One region of the Spongisporangium articulatum genome, then DNA from elsewhere that is predicted to be linked to it. Evidence: predicted binding sites of a transcription regulator. Region 1 holds the regulator's gene; each other region holds the start of a gene.
The links. The regulator HrcA, encoded in region 1, represses chaperone genes, less so after heat shock. The targets are predictions, from matches to a motif close to GNTNGCACTCGGNNNNNCCGAGTGCNANC.
Positions count from the first base shown of each region.

Region 2: a site for HrcA is predicted at 4,367-4,395, ahead of groL (chaperonin GroEL). Genes of this name have one in related genera too.
Region 3: a site for HrcA is predicted at 3,560-3,588, ahead of ACIB24_RS12120 (acetolactate synthase large subunit). Genes of this name have one in related genera too.

Region 1 covers NZ_JBITLV010000002.1:502,625-512,816, forward strand. Annotated here, with positions in the region: gene ACIB24_RS08550 (AMP-dependent synthetase/ligase) at 1-1,058, shown strand, start outside; gene ACIB24_RS08555 (MOSC domain-containing protein) at 1,085-1,747, shown strand; gene hemW (radical SAM family heme chaperone HemW) at 1,747-2,976, shown strand; gene panB (3-methyl-2-oxobutanoate hydroxymethyltransferase) at 3,048-3,974, opposite strand; gene ACIB24_RS08570 (DUF3097 family protein) at 4,181-5,059, opposite strand; gene hrcA (heat-inducible transcriptional repressor HrcA) at 5,175-6,215, shown strand; gene dnaJ (molecular chaperone DnaJ) at 6,238-7,371, shown strand; gene ACIB24_RS08585 (16S rRNA (uracil(1498)-N(3))-methyltransferase) at 7,368-8,114, shown strand; gene ACIB24_RS08590 (hypothetical protein) at 8,170-8,742, opposite strand; gene ACIB24_RS08595 (sensor histidine kinase) at 8,852-10,192, shown strand, end outside.
Region 2 covers NZ_JBITLV010000001.1:1,142,495-1,152,686, forward strand. Annotated here, with positions in the region: gene ACIB24_RS05385 (hypothetical protein) at 57-224, shown strand; gene ACIB24_RS05390 (bifunctional 3'-5' exonuclease/DNA polymerase) at 313-1,920, opposite strand; gene ACIB24_RS05395 (MFS transporter) at 2,249-3,847, shown strand; gene ACIB24_RS05400 (MarR family winged helix-turn-helix transcriptional regulator) at 3,877-4,344, shown strand; gene groL (chaperonin GroEL) at 4,554-6,179, shown strand; gene ACIB24_RS05410 (nucleotidyltransferase family protein) at 6,270-6,833, shown strand; gene ACIB24_RS05415 (molybdenum cofactor biosynthesis protein MoaE) at 6,885-7,319, opposite strand; gene ACIB24_RS05420 (hypothetical protein) at 7,349-8,911, opposite strand; gene xylB (xylulokinase) at 9,358-10,192, opposite strand, start outside.
Region 3 covers NZ_JBITLV010000003.1:525,437-535,628, reverse strand. Annotated here, with positions in the region: gene ilvD (dihydroxy-acid dehydratase) at 1-447, shown strand, start outside; gene ACIB24_RS12125 (putative bifunctional diguanylate cyclase/phosphodiesterase) at 496-3,492, shown strand; gene ACIB24_RS12120 (acetolactate synthase large subunit) at 3,683-5,464, shown strand; gene ilvN (acetolactate synthase small subunit) at 5,470-5,985, shown strand; gene ilvC (ketol-acid reductoisomerase) at 6,038-7,069, shown strand; gene ACIB24_RS12105 (3-isopropylmalate dehydrogenase) at 7,197-8,270, shown strand; gene ACIB24_RS12100 (branched-chain amino acid aminotransferase) at 8,385-9,464, shown strand; gene cimA (citramalate synthase) at 9,660-10,192, shown strand, end outside.

The DNA of each region.
Region 1 (10,192 bases):
ATGCGGCCGCCGTCGACGGCGACGTCACGCACATCGTCACCAACCTGCCGGTGCTGCGCCCGACGACGATGGCCGCGGCCCCCCGCGTGTACGAGAAGGTGCACGCCGGCGTGTACGCCGCGGTGCGGGCCGAGGGCGGGGCGAAACAACGGATCTTCGAGTGGGCGGTGCGGGTCGGGCTCAAGGCCTCGGCCCTGCGCCAGGAGGGCCGGCCCGTCACCGGGCTGCTGGCCGCCCAGTTCGCGCTGGCCGACCGGCTGGTGTTCTCGACGGTGCGCGAGCGGCTCGGCGGCCGGATCCGGTTCATGATCTCCGGGTCGGCGCCGCTGTCGCGGGACATCGCCGAGTGGTTCGACGCGGTGGGGCTGCGCGTGCTGGAGGGCTACGGCCTCACCGAGACGTCGGCCGGCACGTTCGTGAACCGCCTGGGGCACAACGAGTTCGGCACCGTAGGACTGCCCATGCCCGGGACGAGCGTCCGGATCGCCGAGGACGGTGAGGTCCTGATCGCCGGCCCCGGGGTGATGCAGGGCTACCACCACCTGGAGGAGGCGACCGCGGAGGTCCTGCACGACGGCTGGTTCCACACCGGCGACATCGGCGAGATCACCGAGCGCGGCAGCCTGCGGATCACGGACCGCAAGAAGGACCTGATCAAGACCTCGGGCGGCAAGTACGTCGCTCCGCAGCAGCTGGAGACCCAGTTCAAGGTGCTGTGTCCCCTGGCCGCGCAGATCGTCGTGCACGGCGACGGCCGCAACTTCATCACCGCCCTGATCGCCCTCGACCCGGACGCCCTGCGCGCCTGGGCCACCGCCCGCGGTCAGGGCGACGCGAGCTTCGCGGACCTGGCCCGCTCACCGCAGGTGCGGGCCGTCGTCCAGGCCGCGGTCGACGCCCTGAACGACCGGCTTGGACGCTGGGAGACGATCAAGAAGTTCGAGATCCTCGACCGGGACCTGACCGTGGAGGCCGGCGACCTGACGCCGTCGCTGAAGCTGAAGCGCCGGCACGTGGAGCGCCAGTACGCCGACGTCCTGGACGGCTTCTACCGCTGACCGGTCGGCCTGCGACAATGGTGGACATGGCCTCCGTGACCGCTGTCGCCGTCGTGCACGAGATCCTGCCCAACCCCGGGGAGAAGCCCGACACGACCGCGATCGACAAGCGTGCCGTAGACGGCCCCGTGCCGGCCCACGCGCTCGGGCTGGAGGGGGACACCCAGGTCGACACGAAGTACCACGGCGGCCGGTTCCAGGCCCTCTACGCCTACGCCGACGAGGACGCCGAGCGGTGGGCCGACGAGCTGGGCCGCGACGTCACGCCCGGGCTGTTCGGCGAGAATCTGCGCACCAGCGGCGTCGACGTCAGCGGTGCCGAGGTGGGCGAGCGGTGGCAGGTCGGCGAACCGGGTGTGGGTCCCCTGCTGGAGGTCACGTCCCCCCGCACGCCGTGCGCGACCTTCGCGAACCGGATGCGGGAGCCGCACTGGGTCAAGCGGTTCACGCAGCGGAAGGCGCCAGGTGCCTACTTGGCGGTCGTCGAGCCGGGCGTGATCAGCGCCGGCGACGCCGTGCAGGTCGTCCACCGGCCGGGCCACGGCCTGCCGATCAGCGCGGTCACCAAGATCGCCGAGCCGGAGACGATGGCCCGGCTGCTGGAGTTCGCCGAGGCGACGGGCTACGAGCTGGAGCCTTACCTGCGGCGTGACGCCGAGCGCAAGGCCCGGCGCCTGGCCACCGGCTGATGCCCTCCGCCCTGCCGCTCGCCGACCCGGCCCCCGCCGACGGCACCCTGCCGCGCACCGTCGCCGACGGGGCGGCGCGGCGCGCCTTCGGGGTCTACGTGCACGTCCCCTTCTGCGCGGTGCGGTGCGGGTACTGCGACTTCAACACCTACACCGCGACGGAACTCGGCGGCGGCGGCGACCAGGCCGCCTACGCCGGGCACGCGCTCACCGAGATCGCCCTGGCCCGGAGGGTTCTGGACGCGGCCGCGGTTCCGTCGCGCCCGGCGTCCACCGTGTTCTTCGGCGGCGGGACGCCGACCCTCCTGCCGGTCGCGGACCTCGCCGCCCTGCTGGCCGGGGTCCGCGACACCTTCGGCCTCGCCGCGGGGGCGGAGGTCACCGTCGAGGCCAACCCCGACTCGGTCGACCCGCACTCGCTGGCGCAGCTGGCCGCGGCGGGCGTGACCCGGGTGTCGTTCGGCATGCAGTCCGCCGTGCCGCACGTGCTGGCCACGCTCGACCGCACGCACGACCCGCTCCGCATCCCTGCGGTGGTCGAAGCCGCCCGGGCCGCAGGGCTTTCCGTGAGCTTGGACCTGATCTACGGCACGCCGGGGGAGTCGCTGCGCGACTGGGAGACCAGCGTCCGCGCAGCCCTGGCCTGCGCGCCCGACCACGTCTCGGCCTACGCCCTCGTGGTCGAGGAGGGCACCCGCCTGGCCGTACAGGTCCGGCGCGGTGAGCTGCCCGCCCCCGACGACGACGACCTGGCCGACAAGTACGACCTGGCGGACGAGCTCTTCGCGGCGGCCGGCCTGCGCTGGTACGAGGTGTCGAACTGGGCCCGGGAACCCGCGCAGGCGTGCCGGCACAACCTCGGCTACTGGCGTGGCGACGACTGGTGGGGCGTCGGGCCGGGGGCGCACTCGCACGTCGGCGGGGTCCGGTGGTGGAACGTGCGGCACCCCAGTGCCTACGCGCAGCGGCTCACCGCGGGCCTGTCGCCCGCCGCCGGTCGCGAGACCCTGGGGGCCGCCGAGCGCGAGGAGGAGCGGGTGCTGCTCGGCGTCCGCCTCGCCGACGGGCTGCCGGTGGATGACGTCCCGCTCGACGGGCGTCCCACGCGCGTCGCGTCGCTGGTCGCCGACGGGTTGGTGGACGGTCGCGCTGCGCTGGCCGGGCGACTCGTGCTGACCCGGCCCGGACGGCTCCTGGCCGACGCGGTCGTCCGGCGCCTTCTGCCCTGAGCCGGCCCTGACGCATCGACGAGTGAATCTCGGCTGCCATGTCCAGCCGAGATTCACTCGTCGACGGTCGTTCAGGGGTTGAGGCTCGCGTCGTCCCCGTAGAAGGCGAGGGTGGCCTCGGGTTCGGGCACGGCGGCGTCCCGGCCGAAGGTCTCGGCCACCCCGTCGGGCAGGTGGTAGCTCTCGGCGGCGTTCGGGAAGTCGCCGGAGCGCACGTCGGCCGCGTACCGCCGGATCGCCTCCACCGCCTCGGTCTTCAGGTGCGCGTAGGTGCGGACGAACTTGGGGCGCAACCGGTCCTGGAAGCCCAGCAGGTCGTGCCACACGAGGACCTGCCCGTCGCAGTGCGGGCCGGCTCCGATGCCGATGGTCGGCACGGGCACCGACTCGGTGATCATGCGCGCGACCTCGTCGGGCACGGCCTCGAGCACGATGGCGAAGACCCCCGCCTCGACGAGGGCCTGGGCGTCCGCGAGCAACGCGCGGGCGGCGTCCGCCTGCTTGCCCTGCACCTTGAAACCGCCCAGCGCGTGCACCGACTGGGGCGTCAGCCCGATGTGCCCCACGACCGGGATCTCGGCGTCCACGAGGGCCCGGATCATCGGCGCCCGCTTGGCGCCGCCCTCCAGCTTCACGGCGCCGGCACCGGCGCGGATCAGCTTCGCCGCGTTCCGCACGGTCTCCTCGGTCGAGACGTGGTAGCTCATCCACGGCATGTCGCCGAGCACCATCGCGCGCGGCCGGGCCCGCGCGACGGCGGCCGTGTGATGGGCCATCTCCTCGACTGTGACCTGCAGGGTGTCCTCGTAGCCGAGGACGACCATGGCCAGCGTGTCGCCGACCAGGATGATGTCGACGCCCGCCTCGTCGGCGATCAGGCCGCCCGGGGCGTCGTACGCCGTCACCATCACCAGCGGGTCACCGCCGGCGGCCACCTTGCGGGCCCGTACCTGAGGTGCAGTCACGTTCTCGGCCACGGATGCCTCCTGAGCGTCCACGTCGTCGTGTCCCTCGCGCGGCGCACCCTGACGTGCACCGCGTGCCGAAGAAGTGTCACTCCGTGCCGGAGGTTCCGCGAGAGGTACGTGAGGTGAGTGCCGTCACGCCCTCACCGGCGGCGTGCCCAACCAAAGCACAGAAATCTGCGCCGTCTCGGCCGATTTTCTGTGCTTTGGCTGGGCATGCCGGGGTCGGGGGGCAGGGCTCAGCGGTCGGCGGAGTCGCCCGTCACGAAGTCGATCAACTCCTCGACCCGGCCGAGCAGGGCCGGTTCCAGGTCGGCGTAGCTCGTCACCGACCCGAGGATGCGCTTCCAGCCGCGCGCGACGTCGGCCTGGGTCGCGTGCGGCCAGCCCAGCTCGGCGAGCACGCCCTCCTTCCACGGCCGGCCCTTGGGTATGACCGGCCATTCCGCCAGGCCGAGCCGCGCCGGCCGCACGCCCTGCCAGACGTCGACATAGGGGTGCCCGACCACCAGCACGTGCGCGGCCGCCCCCGGCACCCGCTGGGCCACGGCCACCGCCTCGTGCCACTCCTTCGACCCGGACACCAGGTGGTCGACCAGGACGCCGATCCGCCGCCCCGGCCCGGGCCCGAACTCGCGGACGGCGGCGGCCAGGTCGTCGACCCCGTGCAACGGCTGGACGACGACCCCCTCCACCCGCAGGTCGGCGCCCCACACCTTCTCCACCAGTTCGGCGTCGTGCAGTCCCTCGACGAGGATCCGCGAGGCCCGGGCCACCCGTGCCCGGGCGCCCGCGACCGCGTACGAGCCACTCGCCGTCCGCACCGGCCCGGCGGCGCCCGCGGCGACGGGCGGGACCAGCCGCACGGGGACGCCGTCCACCCAGAAACCCGGGCCCAGCTCGAAGGTCCGGGTCTTGCCGCGCCGGTCCTCCAGGACCACGACGTGCAGCCCGCCGCTCTTCTCCACCCGGACGACGGCCCCGACCCAGCCGGTCTCCACGTCCTCGACCACGAGTCCGGTCTCCGCGGCCACCTCGGGCAGCTCGCGCTTCTTCGGCCGGCCTGCGGCCAGGACGTCGGTGCCGTAACGGTCGTAGCCGCCGGGAGGACGATTCATCACGTTGCGGACGCTAATCGGAGCGGACTCGTGGGCCGAGCCGCAACGCCGGGGGGCGGGTAGACTGGCACTCTTGTCACGCGAGTGCCAACGACCCCGAGGGAGGTGACGCCCGATGAGCGAGGACCGCAAGCTCGCCGTGCTGCGCGCCATCGTCGAGGACTACGTGCAGACCCGGGAACCCGTCGGCTCGCGGGCGCTGGTCGAGCGGCACGCGCTCGGGGTCTCCCCGGCGACGATCCGCAACGACATGGCGGCCCTGGAGGACGAGGGCTACATCACGCAGCCGCACACGAGTGCCGGGCGGATCCCGACCGACAAGGGGTACCGCCTCTTCGTCGACCGGCTCAGCACCGTGAAGCCGTTGAGCCCGGCCGAGAAGCGGGCCATCCAGGGGCTGCTCGACGGGGCGGTCGACCTGGACGACGTGCTGGAGCGCACCGGGCGGCTGCTGGCCCAGATCACCCGGCAGGTCGCGGTCGTGCAGTACCCGTCGCTGACCCGCTCGACCGTGCAGCACGTCGAGCTGGTGCCGCTGGGCGCCGAGCGGGTGCTGTTCGTGCTGATCACCAACTCGGGGCGGGTCGAGCAGCGGGTCGTCGCCCTGCCGCCGGGCGTCTCACTGGTCGAGGAGCCGCTGGCCGGCACCGACGTCCTGGCCGTCCTGCGCACCCGGCTGAACGCGGCCACCGCCGGAGCCTCGTTGCGCGACGTCCCGCAGCTGGTGCTCGGGCTCGGCGACCGGTTCCAGCCCGCCGAGCGGCCCGTCGTCCAGGCGGTGCTCGAGGCGCTCGACGACTCCCTCGACATCGACCGCGAGGAGCGGATCGTGCTGGCCGGCACGGCCAACCTGGCCCGCTCCGGGGATTTCGTCTCCACCATCGGCCCGGTGCTGGAGGCGATCGAGGAGCACGTCGTCCTGCTGAAGCTGTTGTCCGAGATGGCCGACGGCGCGGGTGGGGTGGGCGTGCTGATCGGGAGTGAGACGGCCCACGAGGGCCTGCAGGAAGCGGCGGTGGTCGCCAGCGGTTACGCATCCGGGGGAGAGGTCGTGGCCCGGCTCGGCGTGCTCGGCCCGACCCGCATGGACTATCCGACGAACATGGCCGCGGTCCGCGCGGTCGCGCGGTACGTGACGCGGATCCTCACGTCGTGAGGCGCGTTCAGAGAGCAGACAGGTGAGCGACTACTACGAGGTGCTCGGGGTCTCGCGCGATGCGAGTTCCGAGGAGATCAAGAAGGCCTACCGCAAGCTGGCCCGCAAGCTGCACCCCGACGTCAACCCCGACGACCCGGGCGCGGAGGAGCGGTTCAAGGAGGTCGGCCGGGCCTACGAGGTGCTGTCCAGCCCCGAACGGCGGGCCCAGTACGACGCGGGCGGCGACGGCGGTCTGAACGGCGGCTTCGGCGGCAGCGGGGCCGGGTTCGGCTTCAGTGACATCTTCGAGACGTTCTTCGGCGGCGCCGGCGCCGCGGGGGGCGGGCGGGGCCCGATGCCGCGGCAACGGCGTGGGCAGGACGCGATGATCCGGGTCCAGATCGACCTCTCCGAGGCGGTCTTCGGCGGCGCCAAGGAACTGAACTTCGACTCCGCCGTGGTCTGCTCGGTGTGCGGCGGCAGCTGCTGCCAGCCCGGCACCTCGCCCAAGGTGTGCGACGTGTGCGGCGGCCGGGGTCAGGTCCAGCGGATCGCCCGGTCGTTCCTCGGCCAGGTCATGACCACGCAGGCGTGCGTCGCCTGCCAGGGCTACGGCACCGTGATCCCCAGCCCGTGCCTGGAGTGCTCGGGCGACGGGCGTGTGCGCAGCACCCGGTCGCTGAACATCAAGATCCCGGCGGGCGTCGACACGGGCACCCGCATCCAGCTGTCCGGGGAGAGCGAGGTCGGCCCCGGCGGCGGGCCCGCCGGCGACCTGTACGTCGAGATCCAGCTGAAGCCGCACGAGGTGTTCGAGCGGCGCGGCGACGATCTGCACTGCACGGTCGAGCTGCCCATGACCGCGGCCGCGCTCGGCACCACCATCGTGCTCGAAACCCTCGACGGGCCGCAGGAACTCGACGTCAAGGCCGGGTCGCAGGGGGGCGAGACGAGCACCATGCGCTCGCTCGGCGTGACCCACCTGCGCGGCACCGGGCGCGGTGACCTGTTCGTGCACCTGTCAGTGCAGACCCCGACCAAGCTGGACGACGAGCAGAAGGCCCTGCTGCGCCAGCTCGCCGCCCTGCGCGGCGAGGAACGTCCGGAGGGCCGTCTGACCCCGGCCCAGCAGGGTGTCTTCTCCAAGCTGCGCGACCGGTTCGCGGGGCGTTGAGTCTCGCCCGTTTCCTCGTCGAGCCGGGCGCGTTGGCCGGGCTCGGCCCGCGCTCGCCGTTCGTGCTGGACGGCGACGAGGGCCGGCACGCCGCCGCGGTCCGGCGGGTCCGGGCGGGCGAGACCGTGGACCTGGCCGACGGCGCCGGGACGGTCGCCCGGTGCACGGTGGTGGCCGCGGCCCGGGCCTCGCTCGACCTGCTGGTGGACGACGTGAGCTCGGTCCCGCGGGCGGCCGTGCGGTTCGGGCTGGTGCAGGCCCTGGCCAAGGGCGGCCGCGACGAGCAGGCGGTGGAGACCGCGACCGAGGTCGGGGTGGACGCGGTCGTGCCGTGGCAGGCCGGGCGCAGCGTGTCCCGTTGGGAGGGCGAGAAGCTCGCCAAGGGCCGGGCCCGCTGGCAGGCCACCGCCCGCGAGGCGGCCAAGCAGTCGCGCCGCGCGTGGGTGCCGCTCGTCGAGGAGCCGCTGACGACGTCCGGGCTGTGCGCGCGGCTGGCGGTCGCCGACGTCGCCCTCGTACTGCACGAGGAGGCCACGGAAAGCCTGGTCTCCGTGGACCTTCCGGTGTCCGGAGAGGTTCTGGTGCTCGTCGGCCCCGAGGGCGGCATCGGGGCCGACGAGCTCGATCAGCTGCGTGCGGCGGGCGCGCGACCGGTCCGGCTGGGCGCGGAGGTGCTGCGGACGTCGTCCGCCGGGCCGGTCGCGCTGGCCTGGCTCTCGGCGGCGACCGGCCGCTGGGCCTGACCGATGCGCCGCCGTGGGCCCGGTGTCACACAGTGCTCACCAGGCGGGCGCGCTGTCACACCGTGACCGCCGTGCGGGGGCTGGTCGTCCCGACCTGAACGCTGCGGCCCAGCTCCAGGCACGCGACGACCAGGACGACGTTCACGGCCACGGCCAGCCATGCGACGTTGGCGATGTGGGCCACGGGCCAGGCGATCCCGGCGACCACCAGAAGGGCTCGCGCCCACGGCGGGGCCACGCGCCGCAGGGCCCACGCGGCGAGCAGGAACGTCGCCGGGAAGGCCAGGCCCCACGGCTTGATCAGGTTCGCGGCGCCGGTGGCGTCGACCAGGTCGGTGTCGCCCAGCGAGACGTGGATGGTGTTGAACCCGTACGCCACGTTGCCGGCCGCGCCGACGGTGCCCACGGCCAGGAGAAGGGCGGCGGCCCGGTCGTCGTCGGACCAGGTGACGAACCGCAGCAGCACGAGCGCGTAGGCGGTGGCGGCGACGACGTGCACGGCACCGGCGGTGGCGTCGTCCCAGCCGCGCAGGGCGTACAGGACGTCGGTGAGCAGGTAGGCGAGCGGCGCGATCACGAGGAACGCGTTCAGCAGGCGATCGATCGGGGAACCCGGGTCTGTGGTCATGCCGTCGACGATGACGGCGGGGGCCGGGTCGGGGCATCGGGGCGGCCCCGCGAGAACCCGCAGGGTTAACCCTGATCCGCCGGGCGCCGGGGGCTGTCACCATCGGTCCGTGCCCACCCGCCTGCTACCGGTCGCGACCGGTCTCGCCGTCGCGGCGCTCGTCGTGGGCGGGTTCGCGCTGGGCCTGCACGTCGGCAACCTGCACAACGGGCTGATCGCCGCGTCGTTCACGGCGGTCGGGCTGTACGTCGTCCAGCAACGGCCCGGCAACCGGCAGGGCTGGTTGTTCGTCGCGACCGGCGCCGCGCACGCCGAGATGTTCGCCGCCCGGCAGTACGCGCTGCACGGTCAGCCCTCCGGGGGGCCGCTGCCGGGTGCGTCCTGGGTGGGCTGGTTGGGCGCGTGGCCGCTGCCGCTGCTCATCGCGCTGATCGGGGTCACCGTGATGAGCTTCCCGACCGGCCGGCTGCCCTCACCCCGCTGGCGGCCGGCCGTGGCCCTGATGGTCGTCGTGGCCGGTGCGCTCTCGCTGGCGGTCGCGCTCTGGCCGGTCGAGTACACGACGGCCTCGGCCGTCGTGCCGCACCCGCTGCACCTGCCCGGTGCCCGGGCGGCCGCCCACCTCTACCCGGCCGGGCGCAACCTCGGCTACCTCCTGCTGCAGCTGGTCCCGGTCGCGGCGCTGCTCGTGCGGTTGCGCCGGGCCCGGGACGACGAGGCCCGCCAGCTGCGCTGGTTCGTCTACGCCGTGGCCGTGAGCGCCGCCGTGATGGTGGCCGGGCTCGTGCTGGTGGACAGCCCGCTGCCCGGAGTCCTGAGCGTCCCCCTGGTGGCGGTCGCCGCCGGCGCCGCGATCCTGAAGTACCGGCTCTACGACATCGACCCGGTGATCAACAAGACGTTGGTGTTCGGGGCCATGGCGGCCGTCGTGACCCTCGGCTACGCGGCGGTCGTGACCGGCATCGGCAGCCTCGTCGACGGCTCCGGCACCGCACTGTCCCTGCTCGCGACGGCGCTCGTGGCGGTCGCGTTCGAACCGATGCGCCGACGCGTGCAACGGGTGGCCGACCGCATCGTCTACGGCCACCGAGCCACCCCGTACGAGGCGCTCGCCCGGCTCTCGGCGCAGCTGTCCTCGCAGATCAGCAGTCCGACCGGCGGGTTGCTCGACGGCATGTGCGCCGCGGTCGCCGACGGCACCGGGGCTCGTCGGGTGGTGTTGTGGACGGGCACGAGCGACGAGCTGCGGGCCGAGTCGGCCTGGCCGTCGGGCGGCGAGTTGCCCCACGGCCCGATGACTCTCGCGGCCGTCGAGAAGTCCCAGGACAGCTCGACGACGGTCCCGGTGCTGCACGACGGGCGGTTCCGCGGTGCGCTGGCGGTGACCAAGGCGTCGGGTGAGGCGCTGAGCGCGGTCGAGCGCCGGCTGCTCGCCGACCTGGCTGCGCAG
Region 2 (10,192 bases), on a different contig from region 1:
AGCTACGCCCCTGAAGTCAGCAAAGCACGCCTTGACGACGTTAAGACGTGATTGCGATGGATAGCCTCGCGGTGATCGTCTTCGCCGCCCTCTTTACGGCCTACATCATGGTCCGGTTCTGGAAGCAGGTCATCGGTCTACTCCTGATTCTGTTCCTGGCCGTGGTGTTCGTCGGGATCTTCGGCCTCGCCGAAGGTGTTCACATGCTCGACTACAGCAGCTGAGGAGGGGGCAGCTCGCTCAACACGGGCGAGCTGCCCCGGTCGGTACGCGTCGCCGGCACCACGGGGGCCGGTTCCGCTGAACCGACCCTCAACCCTTTTCGGCGTACGAGTCGGCCACCACCGCCTGGAGCGGCACGTGCACGCCCACGTCACCGAGCACCAGCCGGGTGGCCTCCTCGCCGGCTTCGGTCACGGCCGAGACCACTTCCTCCGCAAGGGTTTCCGGCGCGTGCACGATCACCTCGTCGTGCTGGAAGAAGACCAGGTCGGCCCGCCCGTGCGCCCGGCCCAGGCCCGCGAGCCGCAGGCGCAGCCCCGCCACCAGGGCGTTGGCCCAGTCGGCGGCCGACGCCTGGATGACGAAGTTGCGGGTGAACCGGCCCCGGGCACGGGATCTCGCCAGTGCCACCGGTTCCGGCGCCGATTGCCAGCCCTCACCCGGTGGCGGGCAGGTACGGCCGAGCACCGAGCGTACGGTCAAACCGTCCTCGCCACGGCGGGCCGCGTCCTCCAGCAGTGCGAGGGCGGCGGGGAACCGGCGCCGTAACGCCGCGAGACCGGCCGCCCCGGAACCTCCGCCCCCGCCGTACATCGCCGACAGCAGGGCGAGCTTCGCCTCGGCCCGCGCGTCGGCCCGACCCAGGGCGCGGGTCGCGATCTCGGTGTAGAGGTCCCCCGCCCGGGTGGCCGCCACCATTCCCGGGTCACGGGAAAGGGCCGCCAGGACACGGGGTTCCAGCTGGCCGGCGTCGGCCATCACCAGCTTCCACCCGGCGTCGGCCACGACGGCGCCACGCACGGCCCGGGGGATCTGCAGGGCCCCGCCGCCGCGGGTGGCCCACCGCCCCGACACGACACCGCCCGGGACGTACTCGGGGTGGAACCGCCCGTCGCGCACCCACTGGTCGCGCCAGGCCCACCCGTGCGCGACGTGCAACCGGGCCAGTTCCTTGTACTGCAGCAGCGGTTCGACCACCGCATGCTCGTGCCACTTCAGCTCGTGGGCCCGCGTCGTCTCCACCGGAATCCCCGCCCGATGCAGGGCTTTCAACAGTTCGACGGGGGAGTCGACGTTCAGCCGGGGGGCCTCCAGGGTCGCCGCGATCGTCTCGGCGAGCGACTGCAGCACGGCCGGTCGCCCCCATCGCGGCCGCGGCCCGAGCAGCTGCGTCAGCAGCGCGTCGTGCGCGTCGGCCCGCCACGGCAGGCCGACGAAGCCCATCTCCGCGGCCGCCAGCGCCGCCGCCGACTCGGCCGCGACGAGCATCGGGAAGCCGGGGCTGACCGCCCGAGCGGCCTCCACCCGGCCCAGCTGCTCGCTCAGGTCGGGCCCGTCGGGACCGGCGGCCGTCGCCTCGAACAGCTGGGCCTGGACGACGTCCGCCCGATCGGCCCCCACCTCACCGAACGCCGCTCCCGGGGGTGCCACGCCGGCGTGCCAGGAGAGGAGGGCCTCGGTCAGCCCGAGGTCGTGGCACCGTCGCACCCGTACCCCGCCCCGCAGCAGCACCGGGTAGACGGCGGCGGTCGAGGCCCAGACCCAGCGCGGCGACGCGTCGAGAGGGCCGGCCGCCCCCTCGAGGCGGGCGGCCAGCGCGACCAGGCCGGCGTCGTCCACCTGCTCCAGCCCGGCGCCGTGGCGCACCGCCCAGCCGCCGGCCACGGCGCCGACCTCCACGTACGCGCCGGCCCTCACCCCGCCATGGTGCCCGGCGCCACCGACAGCCCGTGATCGTGTCGCGCGGGGCAGGAGGTGCTGCGCGGGCTGGACGAGCGCGTGGGTGAGGCGGTCGAACGGATCGCGGCGATGGCCCGGCTGCCGTAGGAGGCGTGGGCGGTGTGGCCGCTCTCACGTGCCCCGAGACAACTTAGTTCGCGTACAACAAGTAATATTGCTGGACGTGAGCCTCGAAACCCCGTCCCAGCCCCAGCCCGTCGTCGAAACGCCCAAGGCGCGCACCCTGCGCTGGGACGCCGACCATCCCGCCTACCGCTGGGTGGCGCTGTCGAACACGACCATCGGGATGCTGATCGTGACGATCAACGCCTCGATCATGCTGATCAGCCTCCCCGCGATCTTCCGCGGTCTCGGGCTCAACCCGCTGGCCCCGGGCAACATCGGCTACCTGCTGTGGATGATCATGGGGTACCTGCTGGTCACCGCGGTCTTCGTGGTCAGCCTGGGTCGGCTCGGCGACAGCGTGGGCCGGGTCCGGATGTACAACCTCGGCTTCGTCGTGTTCACGGTCGGCTCGGTCGCGCTCGCGCTCACCCCGCTGTCCGGCGGCGGTGGCGCGCTGTGGGTGATCGGGTGGCGCCTGGTTCAGGCCGTGGGCGGCGCCATGTTGTTCGCCAACTCGACGGCGATCCTCACCGACGCCTTCCCGCCCCACAATCGCGGCATGGCGCTCGGCGTCAACCAGATCGCCGCGGTCGCCGGGTCGTTCCTCGGTCTGATCGTCGGGGGCGTGCTCTCCGAGGTGTCGTGGCGGGCCGTGTTCTGGGTCAGCGTGCCGATCGGCGTGGTGGGCACGATCTGGTCGTACCGCTCGCTGCACGAGCTCGGTGACCGGCGGCCCTCGAAGGTCGACTGGCTGGGCAACATCACGTTCGCCGTGGGGCTGAGCGCCCTGCTGGCCGGCATCACCTACGGCATCCAGCCCTACGGGACGCACTCCACCGGCTGGACGAACCCCTGGGTGCTGGCCGGGCTGATCGGCGGCGCCGCCCTGCTGGTGGCCTTCGTCGTCGTCGAGAACCACGTCGAGGACCCGATGTTCCGGCTCGGCCTGTTCAAGGACCGGGCCTTCGCCCTGGGCAACTTCGCCGGCCTGCTGGCCAGCATGGGCCGCGGTGGCATGCAGTTCATGCTGATCATCTGGCTGCAGGGCATCTGGCTGCCGCTGCACGGGTACAGCTACGAGTCCACCCCGCTGTGGGCGGGCATCTACCTGCTGCCGCTGACCGTCGGGTTCATCGCTGCCGGCCCGATCTCCGGCACGCTGTCGGACCGGTTCGGGTCGCGGCTGTTCGCCGTGACCGGCCTCCTGATCACCGCGGCCACCTTCATCGGGCTCATCGTGATCCCGGTCGACTTCAACTACTGGGTGTTCGCGGCGCTGGTGTTCTTCAACGGCGTCGGGTCGGGCATGTTCGCCTCCCCGAACGCCTCGGCGATCATGAGCGCCGCTCCGCCCGACCAGCGGGGGGCCGCCGCCGGGATGCGCGGCACGTTCTTCAACGCCGGGTCGTCACTGTCGATCGGTGTGTTCTTCTCACTGATGATCGCCGGCCTGGCCGCGCACCTGCCGACCACGATGACCGCCGGGCTCGAGGCGCACGGCGTCTCGAGCGGCGTCGCCCAGCAGGTCGGGGCCATCCCGCCCGTCGGCTCGCTCTTCGCGGCCTTCCTCGGCTTCAACCCCATCAGCGAGCTGCTGGGGGCCGACAACCTGGCCAAGCTGTCGCCCACGAACGCAGCCACCCTGACCGGCAAGGAGTTCTTCCCCAACCTGGTCTCCGGCCCGTTCCACGACGGTCTTGTGGTGGTCTTCGTCGCCGCAGCCGCGATGATGGTCGTCGCGGCCGTCGCCTCCGTGTTCACTCGGCAGGAAGGCAACTGACGGCCGGGGCGTCGACGGGAGGAGGGCACGTGGTCGGGGACGCGGACGTCGTCACGGACGTTGACACTGGTGTGATCGAGGACGACGAGGTGCTGGCCCGGTTGTCGGTCGCGTTGGGGCGGCTGACCCGCACCCTGCGCCGCGGCGACGAGTCCGGGCTGGGCCCAGGCAGCATCTCGGCGCTGGCCACGCTCGTCCGGTCGGGGCCGATGCGCCTGGGCGACCTCGCCGCCCGTGAGGGGGTGGCCCCGCCGACGCTGACCCGGATCGTCGCCCTCCTGGAGGAGTGCGGGTACGTCGAGCGCTCACCCGACCCGGCCGACCGGCGGGCCAGCCTGGTCTCGGCGACCGGTGCAGGCGAGGCGGTCCTGTCCGGCGTCGGCGGGGCGCGCCGGTCCAAGCTGGCCCAGCGCCTGGCCGGGCTGCCCGCCGCCGAGCGGCAGCGGCTGCTGGCCGCCGTCCGGGCCCTCGAACTGCTGGCGGACGACGACGCCTGAGGCGTTCACCAGGGGCTGAGCGGCTTGCACTCGGTAGGGTCGAGTGCTAATCATGGAGCTGGCACTCTCGAGGTGAGAGTGACAAGTTCGCTTCCGATCGGGCAGGCGAGAGAGGTACCGGACCGGGACGTGACCGGTCCGTGGCCCCTCGTCCGTCGCGGGCGTCTCCCGGTCGACCACCCACCCGTCCGTGGAGGGAACACCAACCGATGGCCAAGATCATCGCGTTCGACGAGGAAGCCCGTCGCGGCCTCGAGCGGGGTATGAACACCCTCGCCGACGCCGTCCGGGTCACCCTCGGGCCGAAGGGCCGCAACGTCGTCCTGGAGAAGAAGTGGGGCGCCCCCACGATCACCAACGACGGTGTGTCCATCGCCAAGGAGATCGAGCTCGACGACCCCTACGAGAAGATCGGCGCCGAGCTGGTCAAGGAGGTCGCCAAGAAGACGGACGACGTCGCCGGTGACGGCACGACGACCGCCACCGTGCTGGCCCAGGCGCTGGTCCGCGAGGGCCTGCGCAACGTCGCCGCCGGCGCCAACCCGATGGCCCTCAAGCGGGGCATCGAGAAGGCCACCGCCGCCGTCAGCGAGGAGCTGCTGAACCAGGCCAAGGAGGTCGAGACCAAGGAGCAGATCGCGGCCACCGCGAGCATCTCCGCGGCCGACCCGGCCATCGGCGAGCTCATCGCCGAGGCGATGGACAAGGTCGGCAAGGAAGGCGTCATCACCGTCGAGGAGAGCAACACCTTCGGCCTCGAGCTCGAGCTCACCGAGGGCATGCGCTTCGACAAGGGCTACATCTCCGGTTACTTCGTCACCGACCCGGAGCGGATGGAGGCCGTCCTCGACGACCCGTACATCCTCCTGGTCGAGTCGAAGATCAGCTCCGTGAAGGACCTGCTGCCGCTGCTGGAGAAGGTCATCCAGTCCGGCAAGCCCCTGGCGATCATCGCCGAGGACGTCGACGGCGAGGCGCTGTCGACCCTCGTCGTGAACAAGATCAAGGGCACGTTCAAGTCGATCGCCGTCAAGGCCCCGGGCTTCGGCGACCGTCGCAAGAACATGCTGCAGGACATCGCGATCCTGACCGGTGGTCAGGTCATCTCGGAGACCGTCGGCCTCAAGCTGGAGACGGCGACCCTGGACCTGCTCGGCCAGGCCCGCAAGGTCGTCATCACCAAGGACGAGACGACGATCGTCGAGGGTTCCGGCGACGCCGACCAGATCGCCGGCCGGGTCAACCAGATCCGCGCCGAGATCGAGGCGAGCGACTCCGACTACGACCGCGAGAAGCTGCAGGAGCGCCTGGCCAAGCTGGCCGGCGGTGTTGCGGTGATCAAGGCCGGGGCGGCCACCGAGGTGGAGCTCAAGGAGCGCAAGCACCGCATCGAGGACGCGGTGCGCAACGCCAAGGCCGCCGTCGAGGAGGGCATCGTCGCCGGTGGTGGCGTGGCCCTGCTCCAGGCGTCGAAGGTCGCGTTCGAGAAGCTCGAGCTGACCGGTGACGAGGCCACGGGCGCGAACATCGTCAAGGTCGCCGTCAGCGCTCCGCTCAAGCAGATCGCGGTCAACGCCGGTCTCGAGGGCGGCGTGGTGTCGGAGAAGGTCTCGAACCTGGAGCCCGGCTTCGGCCTCAACGCGGCGACCGGCGAGTACGTCGACCTGATCGCCAACGGCATCATCGACCCGGCCAAGGTGACGCGCTCGGCGCTGCAGAACGCGGCGTCCATCGCGGCGCTGTTCCTCACCACCGAGGCCGTCATCGCCGACAAGCCGGAGAAGGCGGCGGCTGCGGCCGGCGGCGCTCCGGACATGGGCGGCATGGACTTCTGATCCCCCTGCGGGACAGCGGTTCTCGTAGCAGGGCGGGTCGCCGGGCAACCGGCGGCCCGCCCTGCTCGTCTTTGCGGGCACACTGAGGGCGTGGAGGTCGCCGGGATCGTGCTCGCCGCCGGGGCCGGGCGCCGGTACGGGCGGCCCAAGGGCCTGGTCCGGGACGACGCCGGGCGGGCCTGGGTGGCGCTGGCCGTCGAGGCGCTGGTGGCCGGCGGGTGCGCGCCGGTGCTCGTCGTGACCGGAGCCGCCGCCGACGAGGTGGCGAGCCTGGTGCCGGAGCCGGCTCACGTCGTCCGCGCCCCGGACTGGGCGAGCGGGATGTCCGCGTCGCTGCGGGCCGCGCTGCAGGCCGTCGCCGGGGTGGACGCCGCGGTCGTCACCCTGGTGGACATCCCGGGCGTCACGGCCACGGCGGTCGCCCGGCTGGTCGCGCTCGCGGCACCGGACGTGCTGGCCCGGGCCACGTACTCCGGCCGGCCGGGGCATCCGACGCTGCTGGGCGCGCAGCACTTCGCGGGGGTCCTCACGGCGGCGGTGGGCGACCAGGGCGCGCGCGCCTACCTGGCCGGGCGCGACGACGTCCGGCTGGTGGAGTGCGGTGACGTCGCGGACGGCACCGACGTCGACACCCCGGCCGAGATCACCGACTGAGCCGGGTTCCACCGAGTGGAACTCGCCCGTTCCCGGCGCCCGCACCGATCATCAGGCCGAGTTGACCCACTCCGCGGAGCCGTCGTCGAAGACCTGCCGCTTCCAGACGGGGAGCCGGGCCTTCACCTCGTCGACCAGCCGGGACGCCGTCTCGAACGCCTCCCGCCGGTGCGCGCCGGACACGGCCACCGCGAAGGCGGTCTCACCGACCTCCAGCCAGCCCAGCCGGTGCGACACGGCCACGCACTCGGCTCCGCTGCCGGCCACCACCTCGGCCACGACCTCGGCCAGCACGTCGGGCGCGGTCGGGTGGCCCACGTACTCGAGGCCGGTGACGACGTGGCCGCCGTCGCTGTCGCGTACGACCCCCGCGAACGTGACGACGGCCCCGCGACCGGGGCCCGCGACGGCAGCGGCGTGCGCCTCGAGGTCGAGCGGTTCAGGGGTCACCGCGGTGAACGCGACCCGGGTGGTAGCGGTGGTCACGCGCCCAGCCTAGGCCGGTGCCGGACGACTCAGCCGCGCAGGGAGAGCGGGCTGGTGCCGTGACGCAGGTACAGCCGCACCTCGTAGCCGTGCAGGTCGTAGACCCCGGCCAGGTCGAACCCGACGTCGAGCAGGTGTTCCTTCTGGGTGTCGACCTTGTCGTCCTGGGCCTCGCCGAACCGCCCCGGGCCGGTCACGACCCAGACCCGCTTGCGGTTCTTCAGCTCCTTGCCGATCGCCTTGGCCGGCTCCTCGACGCCCCACAGGGTGGCCGAGTCCTCGCCGGCCGCCTTCAGGGCGATGTCGTCGGTGGCCGCGAACGCCTCGGGGTACCCGAGCTTGATCACCCGGCGGGACGCGGGCAGGAACAGGACGGCGTCGCCGGCCTGCGCGTTCTGCTGGATCACCGCGGCGGCGCCCCGCACGTCCTCCGCGTGGCCGCTGGCGATGTACCGGTAGACCTCCTGCATGTGCAGGCCGCCGAGGGCCAGCACGCACACGACCGCGACCAGCCAGCGGGCCCGCAGCAGCGTGGCCAGTGACCCGAGGGCCAGCATCGTGCCGGGCACGGTGAAGAACACGTAGCGCCAGTCGAACAGCGGGTGCACCTGCGAGACCGACCAGAGGATCAGCGGGGGCAGCAGCGACCAGGCCAGGCCCAGCGCGAGCGCGGGTCCGTGGGTGCCGCCCTGCTTCGTGCGCCGGACCGTGCCGACCAGGGCCAGCAGCACCAGGCCGACCACGGTGGCGGTGGCGGCGAACTCCGCGGACAGGAAACCGGTCAGCTGGCCCCAGGCCGGGCGCGGCAGCCAGGCGACCTGCTCACGCTGGTGCGAGCTGGCGATCAGCAGGGGCGATAGCAGCAGTACCGAGCCGCCCGCCACCACCAGCCAGCGTCGCCGCACGGCCGGGGAGTCGATGGCCAGGACGTAGCAGAGGTGCACGACCAGCAGCAGGAGCGCGAGCACGTTGAGCAGGCCGACCAGCACGATCAGCCCCGCGTACAGCGCCCAACGGCGGTGCAGCCAGGGCTTCAGGCACAGCCGGACCAGCGCGACCGTCGCGGCCGTGGCGGCCAGCGCGACCATCGCGTAGGGCCGGGCCTCCTGCGCGTAGCGGCTGCTCAGCGGCGCCACCACCCAGAGGGCCCCGGCCAGCACCCCGACCCGGGGGGCGTCCAGGTCGCGGCCCAGCCGCACCAGCAGCAGGCCGGTGAGCGCGGCGGCGAGCACCGAGAGCAGCCGGATCGGTGTGACCGTGGCCGACGTGCCGAGCAGCGCGTGCACGAACAGGTAGTAGGTGGCGTGCACGAGGTCGACGTGTTGCACCAGGTCGACGATCTCGCCCGACGTCCGCGACGTCACGTCCCGGGTGATCGCCTCGTCCCACCACGGGCTGGGCCGCCCGACGTGCCAGCTGAACACCGCCAGCCCGGCCAGCAGGACCATGACCTCGGCCGTGCCGACGCGCGCCAGCACCCGGCGTGCGCGCTCCGTGCGGCTGGGGCTGGACTCGAGCGTGGGGACGACGGCGGCCGCGTCGAGGGGCAGGGCGGGACTCGCGCTCGGGTCACCTTCCGTGGCCTGCGTCACGCGCCGTCCTCCCTCGCGTCGGCCCTGCGGCCGCCCACCCTCTGTTCGAGCCTCCCCGGCGGCATGCGCCGGAGCCCCATGGCTTCGGCGCATGCCGAAGACCGGGGTGGCGTCTCTGCCGTGATGGCGTCTTCTCAACCCCGCCCGCCGTTCCCGCCTTCTGGCGGGCTCGACCCGAGCCGAAGCGGGGCCCACCCGGAGCCACCCGTGAGGGCGAACGAGCGGGCGACGCTGATTACAAACCGTACGCGGATCTCGCCTCGACAAGGTCACGCAAAGACAACGGTCTGGCAGCGGTGGTGTGGCGTCAGCCACCCGCGAACCCTGGCAGAACATCGCCTGACGTGCCTGCCGAGATGTCCGTTCCGTCCGACGCTCCGTCACGCTCCGCTGCAGGCGGCACTCCGACCCCAGTAGCGCACGGTGAGCTTGGAAAACCCTGGGATTCAGCTGTCCGTCAGGTCCTGGACCTGGGCGTACCGCTCGCGGACCTGTGGCGTGGGGTCGGCCTCGAACGTCTGCTCGCCGCCCGCCCGCCAGGACGGCGGCTCCGGGACGTCGCCCCCCGAGGCCGCGGCGAGCGCCCAGGCGGCCTGCCGGGCGGCGCCGTCCGCGACGTACTCACCGGGGGGTGGGACCACGACCGGGCAGCCGAGCACCTGCGGGGCGATCCGGCACACGGCCTCGGACCGGGCCCCGCCGCCGACCAGCAGCACGCGCCGGATCTCGGCCCCCTCGGCCCGTAGCGCGTCGAGCCCGTCGGCCAGCCCGCACAGCAGCCCCTCGACGGTCGCCCGGGCCAGGTGCGCGGCGTCGGCCGTCTGCAGCGTGAGGCCGTGCAGGGCGCCCGTCGCGTTCGGCCGGTTCGGGGTCCGCTCACCCTCCAGGTAGGGCACCAGCACCAGCCCGCCCGAGCCGACGGGGGCCGACAGGGCCAGCCGGGCCAGCTCGTCGTGATCGACGCGCAGCAGCCGGGCGGTGGCGTCCAGGACCCGCGCGGCGTTGAGGGTGCAGACCAGCGGCAGGTAGCGGCCCGTCGCGTCGGCGAATCCCGCCACGATCCCGGTCGGGTCGGCGGAGGGGGTGTCGACGATGCCGGACACCACGCCCGACGTCCCGATCGAGACCACGACGTCACCGGGGCGCGCGCCGACCCCGAGCGCGGCGGCCATGTTGTCGCCCGTGCCCGGCCCGAGCAGCGCTCCCTCGCTCACCCCGGCGACGGCGGTGCGCCCGGCCGCGTCCGAGGGGCCCAGCACCCGGGGGAGGACGGCGTCGCGG
Region 3 (10,192 bases), on a different contig from region 1:
GTCTTCGACCGCGAGCGGGCCGCCATGGACGCCCTCGAGGACGGCACCATCACCGCCGGGGACGTCGTGGTCATCCGCTACGAGGGCCCGAAGGGGGGCCCGGGGATGCGCGAGATGCTGGCCATCACGGGCGCCATCAAGGGCGCCGGGCTGGGCAAGGACGTGCTGCTCCTGACCGACGGCCGGTTCTCGGGCGGGACGACGGGTCTGTGCGTCGGCCACGTCGCCCCCGAGGCGGTGGACGCCGGCCCGATCGCCTTCGTCCGGGACGGCGACCGGATTCGGCTGGACGTCGCGCACGGCACCCTCGACCTGCTCGTGGACTCCGACGAGATCGCGCGCCGCAAGGAGGGCTGGGAGCCCGTGCCGCACAAGTGGACCCGGGGCGTGCTGGCCAAGTACACGCGGCTGGTGCAGTCCGCCTCGAAGGGCGCCGTCTGCCACTGACTTTGTGCATGATCACCACCAAAAAGGATTACGAGCTAGCCTCGACCCGTGCTGCTCGACCTCCTGCTCATCGCGACGGCGACCGCCGCCGGGTGTGCGTGGTGGCGGGCGGCTGAGGTCGAGCACCCGTTCAACCGGCGCGAGGCCCAGCTCGTGGTGGCCACGTGCACCCTGCAGGGCGCCGCGCGGGTCGCCGGCCTGTTCGCCGGCCCGGGCGTCGGCGACGGGTTCGGCGTCGTCCGGGACGTCCTGCTGCTGGTCGCGGCCTGCGCGGTCCTGGTGATGGCGGCGGGCGTCGTCCGCCGGATCACCGCGCTCATCGGCGGCCTCGGGGTGGCCATCGCCGAGTCGGTCCTCGTCGCGGCCTCCTGCACCACGATCGTCTGGGTGCTGGCCCACGCGCCGGTCTCACCGCGGCCCAGCGCCGTGCTGCACGCCGCGCCCGCGATGGTCGACCTGGCCGTCCTGGCCCTGCTGCTGCGGCTGTCCGTGCTCGTCCCCGAGACCCTGCGGGTGGGCAGCAACCGGCAGATCTTCGCGGTGGCGTCGGCCGCGGTCCTCCTGCTCTTCGGCGGCGACGCGCTGGCCGCCTGGGACGGTCTGGCCGGCACCGTGCCCTACGCCCTGCAGGCCGTGGTGGTCCTGGCCGGTGGCCTGGTCTCCATCGCCCTGACCCGCGTGCCCCGCCCGCCGCGGGCCGCCGACCAGCCGCTGCCGCGGGTCCGGGCCCTGCCCTACGTGCTGGCCAGCAGCGCGGTCGTGATCGTCTGCGTGCAGGCCCTGTTCGGCACCACCGGGCCGATGCACGTCGTCCTGGTCAGTGCCGTGGTGGCCGGTCTCGTCGTGCTCCAGGCCTTCACCCTGCGCGAGAACCTCGCCCTGGTAGGCAGTCTCACCGCCTCCCGGCAGCGGATGGCGGCTCTGGTGGAGAACACGTCCGACCTGATCGTCCGGCTCGACGCCAACGGGCGCGTGCAGTCGGCCAACGCGGCCGCCGTCCGCCTGCTGCACCGCACCCCGGCCTCGCTGACCGGCCGGTCGTTCGACGACCTGGCCCGGGCCGAGGACCGCCGCTCGGTGCGTGAGGCCGTGCTGGCGGTGACCCGGGGCCGCACCGACTCCGCGCAGGTGGAGCTGCGCCTGGCCCCACCGGCCACCGGTACCGCCCAGCTGCGGTTGCGGGCCGTGCCCGGCGGCGCGGTCGCCAACCTGAACGACGTCACCGACTCCGTGGAGCTGCGCCAGCGGCTGGAGCGGCTGGCCCGCTACGACCACATGACCGGCCTGGTGAACCGCGCGCACCTGCTGGAGGTGGTCGGCTCCTGGCTCGCCGAACCCAGCGAGGCGCCGGCCGGCGCGCAGCCCGCCGGGCCGGACGTCGTCGTCCTGTACGCCGACCTCGACGGGTTCAAGGCGGTCAACGACCGGTTCGGCCACGGCGCCGGCGACCGCGTGCTGACCGAGGTCGCCGGCCGGTTCGAGGCGATCGCCGGGGCCCTGGACGCCCGCCGCACGATCGTCGGCCGGTTCGGCGGCGACGAGTTCGTGATGGGGCTGGAGGGGCTCGGCCCGGAGGAGGCCGAGCTGGCCGCCCGGCGCGTGGTCGAGGCGATCAGCCCGCCGTTCGCCGTCGGCCACCGCACGGTGACCCTCGGCGTGAGCGTCGGGGTCAGCGGCGCGGGCCTGCCGGCGGGCCGGCGGGCCAGCACCGCGCAGGACCAGGCGGCCGAACTCGTGCACCAGGCCGACCTCGCGATGTACGAGGCCAAGGCCCGCGGCCGGGCCGGGGTCGGGCGGTGGACGCCGGAACTCGAGGAGAGCGCGCGGCGTCGGGTCGACATCGCGATCGGGCTGCGCGAGGCGCTGGACGCCGGGCGCCTGGCGGTCGCCTACCAGCCGATCGTCCGGCTGGCCGACGGTCTCGTGGTCGGGGCGGAGGCGTTGCTGCGGCTGCCGCCCGGGGTGAATCTCACGTCCGGCGACGGGTCCGGCTCACCGGCCGAGCCGGACCGCCCGGACGACCTGGTCAGCCCGGCCGAACTGGTCGCGGTCGCCGAGGACACCGGGATCATCCTGGAGATGGGGGAGTGGGTCCTCACCCAGGCCGTGCAGCAGGCGGCCGAGTGGGTGGACGCCGGGACGCCGGCCAGCGTCAGCGTGAACATGTCGGTGCACCAGCTGCTCAGCCCGTCGTTCGTCGGGTCGGTGACCTCGATCCTGACCGCCTGCGGGCTTCCCCCCTCGCACCTCGTCCTCGAACTGACCGAGAGCCAGCTGGCCGGGCAGACCGGGCCCGCCGTCGAGGCGCTGGAACGGCTGCGGGCCGCGGGGGTCCGGGTGGCGATCGACGACTTCGGCACCGGCTACTCGTCGTTGTCGTACCTGCGTCGCATGCCGGTGCAGCTGGTCAAGCTCGACCGCACCCTGCTGGACGACGTCGGCGTCGACCCGCGCGCCACCGCCTTCGCCCGGTCGGTCGTCTCGATGGCCCGCGACCTGGGCCTGCTCGTCGTGGCCGAGGGGATGGAGGAGCTGGAGTCCGTGCGGCAGCTGCGCGAACTCGGCGCCTACGCCGGCCAGGGCTTCGCGCTCTCCCCGGCCCTGCCGCCGCAGGCCATGCGTGAGGTGCTGGCCGGTCCGCCCATGCCGGTCGGGGCCCGCCCGGGCGAGCTCACCGCGGGGGGTGCGGACGACGTCCCGCTGCTCATCGACCTGGTCGCCCTCGAACCGGCGGACGCCCGCTCGCCGGCCGCCGTCGCGGCGGCGGCCACCTCGACCGGTGGCGCGCAGTGGCCCGACCGGAACGGCAGCACCGATGCCGCGGACGGCGCCGACCGGGCTCATCCTGCCGAACCCGGCGAGGGGGCCGACGGGGCCGATCGGGCCGCCCGGCCCCCGGTCACCGGGCCGTTCCTGCACCCGATGCCGAGCCGGCCCAGCCGCCCGTACCGCCCGGGGTCCGGCTCCGACCGTCCGGCCAGCGGCCTGACCTCCGGCCGGCCGGAGCAGCCGGTCGACCGGCACGCGGACGCCGCGTCTCACTAAGCGAGACGCACGGTTCGGCGATTGACACCGCGGAACCGGCGCGGGAAGGTGAGACCATGAGTCTGGTCCTCGTACTCGGACAGCGCGCCGGCTGACGGTCTTCACGACCCGCCGCGCGCGCGACCCCTTGTGCCCCTAGGGCCGAGGGGTTTTTTCGTCCCCACCATCCATCGTCAAGGAGAGGCCCGCGATGTCCGGCCCACGCAGTAGCGAACCGACCACCACGTCCGAGATGACCGGCTCCCAAAGCCTCGTCCGCTCGCTCGAGGCGGTAGGCGTCGACGTCGTCTTCGGCATCCCCGGTGGGGCGATCCTCCCGCTCTACGACCCGCTGATGGACTCGGAGAAGGTCCGGCACATCCTGGTCCGGCACGAACAGGGCGCCGGGCACGCGGCCGAGGGCTACGCCCACGCGACCGGCCGGGTGGGGGTCTGCATGGCCACCTCCGGTCCGGGGGCCACGAACCTGGTCACGCCCATAGCCGACGCCTACATGGACTCCGTCCCGATGGTGGCCATCACCGGCCAGGTGCCCAGCAAGTCGATCGGGACGGACGCCTTCCAGGAGGCGGACATCAGCGGCATCACGCTGCCGATCACCAAGCACAACTACCTGGTCACCGACCCGGCCGAGATCCCGCGGACCATCGCCGAGGCCTTCCACATCGCCTCGACCGGGCGGCCCGGGCCGGTGCTGGTGGACGTGTCCAAGGACGCTCTGCAGGCCATGACCCGGTTCAGCTGGCCCGACCGGATCGACCTGCCCGGCTACCGGCCGGTGGCCAAGCCGCACAGCAAGCAGGTCCGCGAGGCGGCCCGGCTGCTGGCCGAGGCCAAACGGCCGGTGCTCTACGTCGGCGGCGGCGTCATCAAGGCGCGGGCCGCGGCGGAGCTGCGCCAGCTGGTCGAGCTGACCGGGGCCCCCGTCGTCACCACGCTGATGGCCCGCGGGGCCCTGCCCGACACCCACCCGGCCCACCTGGGCATGCCCGGCATGCACGGCTCGGTCGCCGCGGTGACCGCGCTGCAGAAGGCCGACCTGCTGGTCAGCCTGGGGGCCCGGTTCGACGACCGGGTCACCGGCAAGCTCGACTCGTTCGCCCCGCACGCGGCGATCGTGCACGCCGACATCGACCCGGCCGAGATCTCCAAGAACCGGACGGCGGACGTGCCGATCGTCGGCGACGCGAAGGATGTGATCAGCGAGCTGATCGTGGCCGTCGGCGCCGAGTTCGCCGCCGGGCACCGGGCCGACCTGACCGGCTGGTGGAAGCAGCTGAACGACTGGCGCGAGACGTACCCGCTGGGCTACGCCGAGCCGCCGGCCGGTGAGGTGTCGCCGCAGCGCGTGATCGAGCGGATCGGGAAGATCGCCGGGCCCGAGGCCCTGTACGTCGCGGGCGTCGGTCAGCACCAGATGTGGGCTGCGCAGCACATCCAGTACGAGAACCCGAACACGTGGATCAACTCCGGCGGCGCGGGCACCATGGGCTTCGCGGTGCCGGCGGCGATGGGCGCCAAGGTCGGGATGCCCGACCGGACGGTCTGGGCGATCGACGGCGACGGCTGCTTCCAGATGACGAACCAGGAGCTCGCGACCTGCGTCATCAACGACATCCCGATCAAGGTCGCGGTGATCAACAACAGCAGCCTGGGCATGGTCCGGCAGTGGCAGACCCTCTTCTACAACGAGCGGTACTCCAACACCGACCTGCACACCTCGGTCGGCAGCCGGGTCCCCGACTTCGTGAAGCTGGCCGACGCGTACGGTTGCGTCGGGCTGCGCTGCGAGAGCCCGGAGGACGTGGACGCCACCATCGAGAAGGCCATGGAGATCAACGACGTGCCAGTGGTGGTCGACTTCGTCGTGCACCGCGACGCGATGGTCTGGCCGATGGTCGCGGCCGGGGTCAGCAACGACGAGATCCAGGTGGCCCGCGACACGGCGCCGCAGTGGGACCGGGAGGACTGAGAGAGATGTCGCAGAAGCACACGCTGTCCGTGCTGGTCGAGAACCGGCCGGGCGTGCTCACTCGTGTCGCAGGGTTGTTCGCGCGCCGAGGGTTCAACATCCACTCGTTGGCCGTCGGGCCCACGGAGCACCCGGACATCTCCCGGATCACCGTGGTCGTCGACGTCGACGAGCTCCCGCTGGAGCAGGTCACCAAGCAGCTGAACAAGCTCGTGAACGTGATCAAGATCGTCGAGCTGGAGCCCACCGCCTCGGTCCAGCGCGAGATGCTGCTCGTGAAGGTCCGGGCCGACCTGCAGACCCGGTCGCACGTCCTCGAGACGGCCGAGCTGTTCCGGGCCCGCGTGATCGACGTGGCCCCGGACGCGGTGACCATCGAGGCCACGGGCAGCCCCGACAAGATCGAGGCCTTCCTGCGGGTGCTGGAACCCTTCGGCATCCGCGAGCTCGTCCAGTCGGGCCTGGTCGGTATTGGGCGGGGCAGCCGCTCGATCACCGACCGCGCCCTGCGGTCGGCCTGACCTTCCCCGAGTTCCCCCAACCCCCGCACCATCTGAAGGAGACAAGAGCACTGTGGCAGCAGAGATGTACTACGACGACGACGCCGACCTCTCGGTGATCCAGAACCGCCAGGTCGCGGTGATCGGCTACGGGAGCCAGGGCCACGCCCACTCGCTCTCGCTGCGCGACTCCGGCGTCGACGTCCGGGTCGGTCTGCCCGACGCCAGCAAGAGCCGGGCGAAGGCGGAGGCCGAGGGCCTGCGCGTCGTCACCCCGGCCCAGGCGGTCGAGGAGGCGGACGTGATCATGCTGCTCACGCCCGACCACGTGCAGCGGCACGTGTACGAGGAGGCCATCGCGCCGAACATCGCCGAGGGCGACGCGCTGTTCTTCGGGCACGGCTTCAACATCCGGTTCAACTACATCACCCCGCCCGAGGGCGTCGACGTGTGCATGGTCGCGCCGAAGGGTCCCGGACACCTGGTGCGCCGCGAGTTCGAGGCCGGGCGCGGCGTCCCGGTGCTCGTCGCCGTCGAGAAGGACGCGACCGGCAACGCCTGGTCGAACGCGCTCTCGTACGCCAAGGGCATCGGCGGCCTGCGGGCCGGCGGCATCAAGACCACGTTCACCGAGGAGTGCGAGACCGACCTCTTCGGCGAGCAGGCCGTGCTCTGCGGCGGGGCGTCGCAGCTGGTCCAGTACGGGTTCGAGACGCTGATCGAGGCCGGCTACCAGCCCGAGGTCGCGTACTTCGAGTGCCTGCACGAGCTGAAGCTGATCGTCGACCTGATGTACGAGGGTGGCATCGCCAAGCAGCGCTGGAGCGTCTCCGACACCGCCGAGTACGGCGACTACGTGTCGGGCCCGCGGGTCATCGACCCGCACGTGAAGGAGAACATGAAGGGCGTGCTGGCCGACATCCAGTCGGGCGCCTTCGCCAAGCGGTTCATCGACGACCAGGACGCCGGCGCGCCGGAGTTCAAGGCCCTGCGCGCCAAGGGCGAGCAGCACCCGATCGAGGCCACCGGCCGCGAGCTGCGCAAGCTGATGAGCTGGGTCAAGTCCGACGACAGCGACTACGTCGAGGGCAGCGCCCAGCGCTAGTCCTCGTGGTCGTGATCAAGGAATTCTCTGCCGACCCGCAGCAGGGAATTCCTTGATCACAACCGATGCGTCTCGCATGGTGAGATATGTAGCCCATCATGCGGATGGTCGCGCTATTGTCGACGGCATGGTCGACGCTCCCGCCGCTCTGAAGATCGCCGTCATCGCGGGTGACGGCATCGGCCCCGAGGTCGTCGCGGAGGGCCTGAAGGTCCTGCACGCGGCGGTCGCCGGTGAGGGCACGACCGTCGAGACCACCGAGTTCGACCTCGGTGCCAACCGGTGGCACGCCACCGGCGAGACGCTCCCGGAGTCGGAGCTGGCCGCGATCCGGCAGCACGACGTGATCCTGCTCGGCGCGGTCGGCGATCCCGGCGTCCCGAGCGGAGTCCTGGAGCGGGGCCTGCTGCTGAAGCTGCGCTTCGAGCTCGACCACTACGTCAACCTGCGCCCGGCCCGCCTGTACCCGGGTGTCGCCACCCCGCTGGCGCCGCACGTGCTGGAGGGCAAGGAGCTCGACTTCGTCGTCGTCCGCGAGGGCACCGAGGGCCCCTACGTCGGCAACGGTGGGGCGATCCGGGTGGGCACCCCGCACGAGATCGCGACCGAGGTCAGCATCAACACCGCGTTCGGGGTCGAGCGTGTCGTGCGCGACGCGTTCACCCGCGCCGCGGCCCGCCCGCGCAAGAAGCTCACCCTGGTGCACAAGCACAACGTGCTCAGCAACGCGGGCCACCTGTGGCGCCGCACCGTCGAGGCCGTGAACGCGGAGTTCCCCGACGTCACGACCGACTACCTGCACGTCGACGCCGCGACCATCTTCATGGTCACCGACCCGGCCCGGTTCGACGTGATCGTCACCGACAACCTGTTCGGCGACATCGTCACCGACCTGGCGGCCGCCATCGCCGGGGGCATCGGCCTGGCCGCGAGCGGCAACGTGAACCCCGACCGCACCGCGCCCAGCATGTTCGAGCCGGTGCACGGCTCCGCGCCCGACATCGCGGGCCAGCAGAAGGCCGACCCGACGGCGACCATCCTCTCCGTCGCGATGCTCCTGGAGCACGTCGGCCTCGACAAGGCCGCCGCCCGAGTAGAGCAGGCCGTCGCCGCCGACCTGGCCGAACGCCAGGGCGCCGACGGCCGCCCCCGCTCGACGGCGGAGATCGGCGACGCGATCGCCGCGCGCATCACCGGCTAGCCTCCACCCCTCCCGGGGCGGGGCCCGGGGAGCGCGTCTCCGCTGGTACGGTCCGATTTAGACTTGACCCGGCGAGCCCGCGCAGCGCGCCGGAGACGCGAGGGAGCATCCGCGATGGAGATCAGCTACACCCCCAACCCCAACCCGGCCACGCCCGAGGCGCGCGACGCCGTCCTGGCCGCCCCCGGTTTCGGCAAGCACTTCACCGACCACATGTTCAAGGCCACGTGGACGGCCGACGCGGGCTGGCACGACGCCGGCGTCATCCCCTACGGCCCGCTGCAGCTCGACCCGGCCTCCGCCGTCCTGCACTACGCGCAGGAGATCTTCGAGGGGCTCAAGGCGTACAAGCACGCCGACGGCACGATCCGGGCGTTCCGGCCCGAGGCCAACGGCGAGCGGCTGGTCCGCTCGGCCCGCCGGCTGGCCCTGCCCGAACTGCCGGTCGAGGACTTCGTGGCTGCGGTCGAGGCGCTGGTGAAGACCGACCGGGCGTGGGTCGACGACCGGCCCGAGGCGTCGCTGTACCTGCGGCCGTTCATGTTCGCCTCCGAGGTCTTCCTCGGGGTGCGGCCCGCCGCCGAGGTCACCTTCATGGTCATCGCCTCGCCCGCCGCGGCCTACTTCAAGGGCGGCGCCAAGCCGGTCTCGATCTGGCTGTCGTCCGAGTACACCCGGGCCGCGCCCGGCGGGACCGGCGCGGCCAAGTGCGGCGGCAACTACGCGGCCTCCCTGGCGGCCATGACCGAGGCGGCCGAGCACGGCTGCGAGCAGGTCTGCTTCCTCGACGCGGCCGAGTCGAAGTACATCGAGGAGCTCGGCGGGATGAACATCTTCCTCGTGCACCGCGACGGGAAGCTCATCACCCCCGAGCTGAACGGGTCGATCCTCGAGGGGGTCACCCGCTCGTCGATCCTCACGCTCGGCAAGGAGCTCGGGCTGGACGTCGAGGAGCGCCGGGTCACGATCGACGAGTGGCGCGACGGCGTGGCCGACGGGACGATCACCGAGGTCTTCGCCTGCGGGACGGCGGCCGTCGTCACCCCGGTCGGGCAGCTCAGCTGGGACGGCGGGTCGGTCGGCGACTCGAGCGCGCCGGCCGGTGAGATCACGTCCAGGATCCGGGACACGTTGGTGGACATCCAGTTCGGGCGGGCGGCCGACCCGTACGGGTGGATGCGGACACTCGCCTGAGCAGGTAGGACGGCCGAGAGTGGTACTCTCGCTGACGATGTGCACCGCTGAGATCATTATCAGCAGGCGCGTCGGCACAGCCTGAGACCACTCTCGGTCGAATCCCCGGGCACCGTCGACGCGCAGACCTCTCGTTCTCAGCGAGGGGTCTTTTTCGTGTCGGCGGTGCCTGAACCCACCCGAAATGAGCGAACCATGAGCGACTTCCAGGTCTACGACACGACGTTGCGCGACGGGGCCCAGCAGGAGGGCATCTCGCTGTCCGTGCAGGACAAGCTCGTCATCGCGGGTCACCTGGACGACCTGGGGGTGGGGTTCATCGAGGGCGGGTGGCCGGGGGCCATTCCGAAGGACACCGAGTTCTTCCGCCGCGCCGCCACCGACCTGCGGCTCAAGCACGCCCAGCTGGCCGCGTTCGGCGCGACCCGCAAGGCGGGTGTTCGGGTCGAGGAGGACGCACAGGTCCAGGCCCTCGTCGACTCGCTGGCCCCCGTCGTCACGCTGGTCGCCAAGAGCGACATCCGGCACGTCGAGCGGGCGCTGCGGACGACGGGTGCCGAGAACCTGGCGATGGTCGCCGACACCGTGCGGCACCTGCGCGAGCACGGACGGCGCGTCTTCCTGGACGCCGAGCACTTCTTCGACGGGTACCGGGCCGACCCGGCCTACGCCGTCGAGGTGCTGCGCACGGCCGCCGAGGCCGGGGCCGAGGTGGTCGCCCTGTGCGA